Regions from separate parts of the Ruminococcus sp. D54t1_190329_F1 genome, predicted to be linked through region 3. Evidence: riboswitches for the same ligand, from Rfam matches in the RefSeq annotation. Region 3 holds a riboswitch; each other region holds the start of a gene.

Region 1 (3,287 bases), on a different contig from region 3:
GCAAAGCATGCCTCCATTGTTTATGTAAGTGGAATACTCTTGAAATTTTGACTGTTATCATATATTAGTGCCTGACTTGCGCCCATGAGGAAACAGTCTGCTTTTTCATGAATGACCATATCTGCTGCATCGTCAAGCGAATCACAATCTATAAGCTTCCATTGGGGATAACTGAATGCAATATGCTGTTTTAAGGCATATTTTTCCCTGGGCACAGCTACAGTATACACCTTATTCTCATCAAATTTTTCCTCATCTGTTACCGCCATCAGGCTGTAGGTCCAGGCTGTGTTTGTAAGTGTATATCCGTTTTTTTCTGCAAAATATGGATTCCTGCCAGCATAAAAAATCATGTCAATCTCTCGTTCTTGTAAAGCTTGAAGCATTTCATCATATTCATCATATTCCTGTATATTAAATTCCAGTATCTGATTTCCCAGACAGTCTTTGGCATAAGAGAAATATTCTGCCAGCATACCGGTAAGTTTTCCAGTCTCTTCGTCCAGGGAAAATACTGCCGCATCATTACTCAGAAATCCGATCCGGATCCCATCATGTTCTTCCAACCAGGACTTTTCTCCGCCTGTAAGACTTTGACAATAATCAAGCGTAAAATACTTTTTATACAGATCCGCCTTGAAAAAAGGACTATCCTGATCCAGCTGACGCATAGCCCAGTCCAACTCTGTCTTGATATCGCTGCGCTCTTTATTTATTACAAAATATATGCCGGATTTACCAATCGTGGTAACGGATGATATTCCCTGTTCAGACCAGATGGATTCCTCCAGAGATACAAAACAATCGATTTCATGATTCGCTAATTTCTTTTCGACATCATCATCACTATTCACATTTACATGTTTTGTATGTATGCCATTCTTATTTTCCCATTCTGTCAGCATGATTTCAGGCTCAGTCCCCATGAGCACACCTACACGTTTCCCATCCATAGACTTGAAATCAGACGTCCCAATATCCGTATCCGATAAATCAGCATAAAGGATATATTTTTCCTCACCCATGGGTTCATCCGGGAAAAGCATCTTCTGTGCACGTTCATCGGTGTAAGAAATATCGCCCATGATATCAATCTCACCATTTTCAAGCTTATCAAAACAGTTGGACCAGTCACATTTCACATACTCAAATTTCCATCCGGTATAACCTGCCAGAGCCTGCATGAGCTCGTAGCCATAACCTCGTCTGACACCGTTTTTATCGACATAATTAAAGGTATCCTCAAATGAGCCGACACGGATGGTCTGTGGCTGTTTTTCATCATTATTCGTTTCAGCAGCCTGGCAGTGTACCGATAACATCATCCACATTCCCAGGACCACAAATATACATGCAAATAGTACGGCTGATTTTTTTCTACTTTTATCCATATTTTTTATTTCCTTCATCCGTTTGTGTTTTATGATGTTCCAAACACCAGGTCAAAAACAGCAAGTATTGTTTTTATATCAATCGGTTTTGCAATATGTGCATTCATCCCTGTTGCTGTGTACTGCTGCTGTGTAATTTCCATCATCTCTGCAATGCCCCGGGTGATAAAAACGCTGCCAAACAGGCAGCGCATCTCATTTCATGCAACTGGCTGCCATTTTACAGGCCCTGTAGCTTTGCGTCGCAGACTTTCATCTGTTTTGCCGATTTCCATATTAGAGCATTTAAAATTATACAAAAAAACTGATTTTATTATACTCCCTTGCTCCACTTTACACAAGAAAAACCTCACCGCTTTAACGCTTAAAAATAATTTGAAAACCTGCTAAAAAGTTGTTAACCGAACTTCTTAGCAGGTTTTTATTACTAATCTGTCAGATTATTTTGTAATGTACTGATCAATTCCTCTATAACGATTGGCTTGGATAAGAATCCATTCATACCGCATTCCAACGCTTTCTTTCTGTCCTCGTCAAAAGCATTGGCCGTCATGGCAAGGATGGTGATTCCTGCCAGTGCCGGATCCCTAAGGGCACGGATCTGCTTCGTGGCCTCATATCCGTTCATTACCGGCATCTGCACATCCATCAGCACCAAATCATAACCGCCCGGTTTCGACCTCTTGACCTTCTCTACTGCCTCTGCCCCATTTTCTGCAGTATCCACCAGGAAGCCATATTCATTAAGGATCTCCACCGCAATTTCACTGTTCAGCTCATTGTCTTCCACAAGCAGTATACATCTGCCTCTGAAATCTGAGCATGCCGCCGGAAGAACAGGCTTCTCCTGCTCAGCCTGATTCTGGCCAATGGCAGTCATCAGGGTATCTCTGATATCGGACATAAACAGAGGTTTCGCACAGAATGCAGTTACTCCTGCAGCCCTGGCTTCCACTTCGATGTCTGACCAGTCATAAGCAGTCAGAATAATGATCGGTGTATCGTCACCAAGACTGCGGATCTGTCTGGTGACCTCAATACCATTCATATCCGGCAGTCGCCAGTCGATGATATAAGCATGGAAGGCATCCCCAAGCTCCATAGACTGTCGTGCACGCAGAACAGCCTCCTTACCGGAAAGTGTCCATTCCGAACGCATTCCAACCCTCACAAGCATTTTGGTCACGCTGTCACAGGTATTAAAATCGTCATCTACAACCAGAGCCTTAAGACCTTCCAGCTCTGCAATCTTCTCTATACGGTGATTCTCAGGCTGAGTCCGGAATGGCAGACGGACGATAAATTCGGTACCTTTCCCCTGCTCTGTCCGGACCTCAATGGTGCCGCCCATCATATCCACAATATTCTTGGTGATGGCCATGCCAAGTCCTGTACCCTGAGTCCTGCTCACAGTGGAAGTCCGCTCCCTCTCAAAAGGAGAAAAGATCTTCTGTACAAATTCCTGACTCATACCGATTCCGTTATCCTTTACCCGGATCTCGTACAGTTCACTGCCTCTTTGGAACCCCGGATACTGTTTCAGCCGGACAGAAACGGTTCCGCCAGCAGGAGTAAACTTGATCGCATTGGACAAAAGATTCAGCAGCACTTGATTCAGTCGTGTCTTGTCACAATAGACATCCTCATTCGTCACATCCATGGCATCCATATAAAGCTCCAGCTGCTTCGCATGGATCTGCCCGCTGATAATCGTCTTCAGATCATGAAGTACATCCGACAGACTGACCTCTATTTCTTCCAGATGGATCTTTCCACTCTCAATCCGGCTCATATCCAGGATATCATTGATCAGAGAAAGCAGATGGTTACTGGAGGAAAGGATCTTACCCAGATAATCCCGAACCTTGTTTTTATCATCAATATTGCTTACAGCCA
Region 2 (3,287 bases), on a different contig from region 3:
CAAGAAAGCAGATGTCTGCTATTGCAGAAGCCAGAGCGGTGTTTAAGGGTCTTAACCGGAAAGCAATTTTTTTGACCAGTAAAAATACAGATGGAGGAGATCCGGCACAGATTCTTATGGACTATATCAGAATGCTGACTCATATAGACATTCTGGTTTATAACGGTCTTTTGAAAAAAATTCAGGACAAAACGGACTCTATTTTGAAGCTTATTGATAATATTGGAGAACTGGATGCGTGTATTTCCATTGCATCTTTTCGGGAACTTCTTACGCTTTGGTGCAAACCTGAGTTTAAAAGCTGGGAAAGTGGTGTCACGCAGATTGAAATGGCTGTAGAAGATCTGTATCACCCACTGCTTCAGGAGGCAGTTGCCAATAGCTTTCAAGTAGCCGGAGGAACTTTGGTAACCGGTTCTAACGCATCCGGAAAATCTACATTCCTAAAAAATGTTGCAATGAACAGTATTCTTGCCCAGACGCTTGTTACCTGTACTTGTTCATCCTACCAGGCATCGTTTTTGAAAGTTATGACATCTATGGCATTGCGGGATGATATAGAGAGTGGAGAGAGCTATTTTATTGTAGAAATCAAGTCGTTGAAACGAATATTGGAAGAAAGTAAGAAAAGGGAGCCACTTTTATGTATTATTGATGAAGTGCTTCGAGGTACAAATACGGTTGAGAGGATTGCTGCTTCATCCAGAATTTTAAATGCACTTCGGCAAAAATGGGTGCTGCCTTTTGCAGCTACTCATGACATAGAACTGTCGTACATTTTGGATTCCCAGTATGAAAACTATCATTTTGAGGAAGACGTACAGGAAAAAGAGGTGGTATTTTCCTATATCCTGAAAAAGGGAAGAGCCACATCCCGAAATGCGATTCAGCTTTTGGATATGTTAGGTTATGACAAGGAAATTGTAGAGGATGCACGAAATGCGGCATTTAATTTTGAAAATAAAGGAATCTGGGATGCCTTATAAATGCAGCAGATCATGTCTGGAAACAGTAATGTCAATGCTGCGTGGACTTCGGAAGAAGGAGAACAGTTCGAGTATATGTATCGGCTGTTCTTTTTTTAAATTTTTAAGTGTTAAAGCGGTGAGGTTTTTCTTGTGTAAAGTAGAGCAATGGAGTATAATAAAATAGGTTTTTGCATAATTTTAAAAGCTATAATAAGAAAATCGGCAAAACAGACGAAAGTCTGTGACGCAAAGCTACAGGGCCTGTAAAATGGTAGCCAGTTGCATGAACTGAGGTGCACTGTCTGTGAGACAGTGTTTTTTTACGGTGTTATTTCATAGACGTAACAATAATAATTTTATGGCAGGGAATCAGATATGAAAAATACGAGAAGGATAGTTAGGATAGACAGAAAATGAAAGGAAAAAAAGTGATTGCAGGCATTCTGCTTGCGGGAATTTTAGCAGTCACCCTGGCAGGGTGTAAAAACACAGATAACACGAAAGAAGAAACAGAAAAGCCCGTTATTACCCTCGGCAGTGACAGCTATCCGCCATACAATTATCTGAACGAGGATGGCGTACCGACGGGCATAGATGTAGAACTGGCTACAGAAGCTTTCAAAAGAATGGGATATCAGGTGGAGGTTGCCCAGATCAACTGGGAGAAGAAAAAAGAACTGGTGGAGAGCGGAGAGATTGACTGTATCATGGGTTGTTTTTCCATGGAAGGGCGTCTTGATGGTTACCGCTGGGCGGGACCATATATAGCAAGCCGTCAGGTGGTCGCTGTAAATGAGAATAGTGATATTTATAAACTGAGTGACCTGGAGGGAAAGAACCTGGCTGTCCAGTCCACAACCAAACCGGAAGGCATTTTTCTGGACCGGACAGATGATAGAATCCCAAAACTGGCAAATCTGATCAGTCTCGGACACCGGGAGTTGATTTATACATTTCTGGGAAAAGGATATGTAGATGCAGTCGCCGCACATGAGGAATCTGTTGTCCAGTATATGAAGGATTATGACGCAAGCTTTCGTATCCTGGAAGAGCCTCTGATGATCACTGGAATAGGTGTCGCTTTTGCAAAAGATGATGACAGAGGAATCTGTGAGCAGATGAGCCAGACGCTGGAAGAAATGCGTCAGGATGGCACATCCCTGAAAATTATTGGAAAATATCTGGATGATCCCCAGAAATATCTGGAGGTGGATGATCTTGGATATTAAGAGGAAGACAAAAGAAAAACGGATCCAGCTGATTGGAGGTCTGTTTGGAATCTGTGTGGCTGTAGGTTCACTGTTTTATTTTTTCCATGCAGAAAAAACGGAAGCCGAGAAAAGAATGGTAGAGATTGTAAATTATGTCAAAGTGCAGTGTTCCACCTACACCCATTATAATGAATCTTCGGAATCCAAAAGCCTCCTCCGTGCTATTGAAAGTGCCAGACAGATGAGTACAAATATTAAAACGGAAAAAGAAAACGGCGGTCATCTAAGCCGGGAGTTCCTGAAAGAAAACCTGCAGACTCTCTGGGTGGATGGTATCATTGTACTGGATACAGAGGGAAAGACGGACTGCGAATACAGTACGGATGAGTCTCTGACTGATGAGATTACGGAGTATCTGCAAAAAGACATTATTATGGATTTTACCGGATATGAAGAAAGATCTTATTCAGAACGGTTTGCCAGGGAAGACGGATCCTATATTGATATTGCAGCCTGTGCCAGAAAAGATGCACCGGGTATTGTGGCAATCTACTATTACACACCTCCTGAATTTTCCAGAAACTATACACTGACGATACAGGGACTTTTAAATGGTTATAGTATCCAGAAAGATGGAACGATTATTGTCGCAGACGAGGGGATTGTTGTTGCCAGCAATGATGAGAGCCTGCTGGGGCAGAATACGGCTGACAACGAAGTTGTTCAGGCAATGAAGAGGCATACAGACAGTCAGCACATTTATCATTTGAAGAATGAAGGAACAGGATGCTACGGAATCATGCTGAAGCAGAGGGATTACTATATTTATGCATATCTTCCGGATACAGAAGTGTTCCATAATCTTCCATTAAGTGTGATAAGTGTTATTTTTCTTTATTTTCTGATGTTCAGTATATTCTGGTTCTGGACATACAGAACCAATCTGGCGCACCGGAAACAGGAACAGGAAAAAGATGAAAAATATAAAGCAGAACTTCTGATAGCAGCAAAAAAGGCAGAAGCCGCCAATGAGGCAAAAACAGAATTTCTCCAGCGGATGAGCCATGATATTCGGACTCCGATCAATGGAATCTGCGGCATGGTCAAT
Region 3 (3,287 bases):
CCTGGAAGTGTAGTTTTCCTGGATAGAAAAAATAAATTCCTGTTCGCCGGAGACAGTGTAGTGTCAACTCCAATCCTGATTTTTGATACCTATTCCGCAACAGTAAAGGAATATGCAGAGGGATTAAAGAAGTTAGATAAAGAAGATTTTGAGCTTATTTTCCCAGGACATTTTTTACGTCCGATTGGAAAAGCAATTCTTCACGATCTTATCACATGTGCTGATAAAATCGTAGAAGGAACTGCAAAACCGGAGCCTATTGACTTCAGCCATATGTCTTCAGAACCAGCTTTCCTTTTCAAATATGGAAAAGGAAACATCGCTTATAATGACAAGCATATTTGTTAATAAAAAATGATAAAAAAATCATTATAAATTTATTAAAAATCATTTGCCATAATATGCCGGGACATATATAATGAATACATTGTTGCAGGAGAGCGATTATGGAGCAGATAACAATTAAAGAGGTTGCGAAATTGTGCGGCGTAGGAGTCAGCACAGTGTCCAGGGCAATTAACAATCACCCGGACATTAATCCGGAAACGAAACAGAAGATTCTGGATGTGATCAGAGAGTACAATTATGTACCGAATAATAGTGCCAGAAATCTGAAAAGAGCTGATTCCAATACGATCGCAGTTGTAATAAAAGAAATCAGTAACTCATACTGGGGTGTTATGCTTCATGTATTGGAGCGGGAAGTCCGTGACAGGAAATATTGCCTGGTATTGCAGAATGTGGCAGATGATGAAGACGAAGTTGAGCTTGCCCTTCAGCTGGAAAAAGAGAAAAAAGTCAAAGGAATCATATTTCTTGGAGGTATGTATAATTATGACGAGTCAAGGCTGAGAATGCTGAGAGTTCCGTATGTGATCAGTGGTTCCGGAAAAACAGTTCCGGAGGATACAGGAACTTATCCTAAAAGTGCCCTTGTGACGACTGATACAGAGATTGAGAGCCAGAGTATGGTTGATTATCTGTGCAGCTGCGGACATAAAAGGATCGCCTTTATTACTTCCGGAGATGAAGGTCTTGGAAGATGCCATCTCAATGGCTATAAAAGGTCACTGGAGAAAAATGGACTGGAGTACGATGAGAAGCTTATAATTCGTTTAAAACCAGGTAAAAGAATTTATACGATTGAGAATGGTTATAACTGTACCTGTGAGCTTTTGAAATCAGGGGTGGATTTTTCCTGCATTTATGCAATTTCAGATACTCTGGCGGTAGGAGCATGCAGAGCAGTTATTGACAGCGGCAAAAGAGTACCGGAGGATTATTGTGTGGCAGGAGCAGATGGTCAGGACATTGCGGAATATTATCATCCATCCATCACCACATTGAAATATCCAAGAGTGGAAATTGCCCTGCAGAGCGTCCGTACCTTGTTTGATCTGATCAACCGGAAAAAGGTAGTGAAACGGCAAATACTGGGCGGAACTCTTATAGAGCGGGAGTCTACGCGCAAACTGTAATGCGTGTCTGCTGTCCTCCAGACATCGAAAAGGAATCTGTGAAAATATTTGAGAATGATTATCATGCGTTACAATCAGCTCAGATATTTTTACAGATTTTTTGCTTTCGTACTTTTTAGACAGATTTTTGTAAGTTTTAACAAGGAAATTCCGTTGACAAAAGTGACAGTTTGCTTTATTATAAGAAGTGAATAAAAGGCAAACCTGTTGAAAGACAGGGACGCAAAGCCAAGGGTCTAAGGTCTCAGGACTATGACAGCCGGTTGCCGCATTGATATTGATTAGGTAATGTAATATGACAGGAGACGTGGTTCTTCTATTTGTGGCGACCGTTTATTTAATCTGATAAACGGTTTTTTTATTTCCACAAACTGATGGGACTGATAGTTTCCAGATAGCGGCAAGTCAGTTACATTATGGTTCAAGAAAGGTGTGTTATTTATGAAAGGAAAGAAATTAACAGAGTGGCTTGCAAATAAAAAAGTTGTTTCCAGTTGTGCTGCCATAGCATTGGCAGCAGTGATCGGCGGCGTTTCATTATTCTCAGGAGCAGGAGAAACACCTGAATTCCCCAGTTATACAGATCCGATCATGGAGACTTCCATTATAGAAGATGAAACTCCACTGGCTTCCCAGCCGAAGACTACTGTGAAGACTACCTCCAGTACTAAGACAACCAGGAAGACTGTTAAATTAAAAAAGGCTTCCAAGAAGAGCTACACCAAGAAACTGAAAACCAAAACAAAAGTAACCAATAAAACAAATAAATCCGGTAATACAACAGTAGATACCAAAACAACCGTTGTTACCAAAGCAACAGCGAAATACACCAAGAAATCAAAAAAGAAAGTTGTTACATCCAAGATCACAACAACTGTTCAGACAACAACTACACAGCAGGTATCAATTGCCAATGAGACCGCTGTAAGCACTACTTCTTCTGGTACTTCCGCTGCCCAGGCAACTGCAGCAGCAAGCTCTTCACAGAACCAGAGCAAATACGAAGCAAATGTAGCAAGTGTTGCAGGTAAGATGGACAATCGTGTAATTGCAGCATATCAGCAGCTGGGCTTTAAGATTGTTGTTGATCCATCCGTTAACTATTCCGGATATTTTGATGCAAGATCAAGATCTATTACAATGAAGCAGATTGATGATTCTGTTTATCATGAGCTGGGTCATTTCCTTGCATTTATCGCAGGAAATGCAGATAAGACAGCAAGCTTCCAGAGCATTTTTGCAGCTGAGAAGGCAAATGTTACAGCTTTTAATAAAGCCTATGTAACACAGAATGCTTCCGAATATTTTGCAGAATCTGTTAAGGATTACATCCTGAACAATGCTTCCCTGAAGAGTAGCAGACCACAGACTTATGCAGCTGTTCAGAATGCACTGAATCAGATTACAGACGCACAGATCGCTAAGATCCAGAAGATTTACGGAGCGTTCTGGAATTAATAATTTTAAAGATGACCGGCACCCGGAGAAATATCTCCGGGTGTTTTATTGTGAATAGCACAGGCGTGGGAAACCGGTATTTTATAAAAAGGTAAGTGACAGCTGGTACTTATCTTTGGGTCACCGGGAGAACAGGACTCTTATATATGTCGAAGAGTCGGGATATGTGTCGACAGAAAATTCTTGCAATGAAAAACCTTAGGTGTGTATAATACAAAACAAAGGTTATCACTTTCTTGCAGGCAGGGATAGATATATTTGGAATGGATGTAGACACGGCGCCTGAAATGTGTTAAAATAAACTTTAATAAGTTTTTTGAAGGATGTTTTTATAATTCAGTATATAGCTTC

What was found. A riboswitch is a leader RNA that binds a small molecule or an ion and turns the genes downstream of it on or off. The one in region 3 is predicted to bind cyclic di-GMP.
Region 1: linked by a shared signal. The riboswitch ahead of I2D69_RS20040 (transporter substrate-binding domain-containing protein) and the one ahead of I2D69_RS20240 (hypothetical protein) in region 3 are both predicted to bind cyclic di-GMP.
Region 2: linked by a shared signal. The riboswitch ahead of I2D69_RS08065 (transporter substrate-binding domain-containing protein) and the one ahead of I2D69_RS20240 (hypothetical protein) in region 3 are both predicted to bind cyclic di-GMP.

The regions. Positions count from the first base shown of each region.
Region 1 covers NZ_JADNDC010000014.1:4,107-7,393, forward strand. Annotated here, with positions in the region: gene I2D69_RS20040 (transporter substrate-binding domain-containing protein) at 21-1,391, opposite strand; cyclic di-GMP riboswitch class I at 1,592-1,667, opposite strand; gene I2D69_RS08050 (response regulator) at 1,819-3,287, opposite strand, start outside.
Region 2 covers NZ_JADNDC010000014.1:11,808-15,094, reverse strand. Annotated here, with positions in the region: gene I2D69_RS08070 (DNA mismatch repair protein MutS) at 1-986, shown strand, start outside; cyclic di-GMP riboswitch class I at 1,180-1,255, shown strand; gene I2D69_RS08065 (transporter substrate-binding domain-containing protein) at 1,382-2,197, shown strand; gene I2D69_RS08060 (ATP-binding protein) at 2,181-3,287, shown strand, end outside.
Region 3 covers NZ_JADNDC010000033.1:3,680-6,966, forward strand. Annotated here, with positions in the region: gene I2D69_RS14635 (MBL fold metallo-hydrolase) at 1-348, shown strand, start outside; gene I2D69_RS14640 (LacI family DNA-binding transcriptional regulator) at 447-1,478, shown strand; cyclic di-GMP riboswitch class I at 1,666-1,749, shown strand; gene I2D69_RS20240 (hypothetical protein) at 1,920-2,936, shown strand.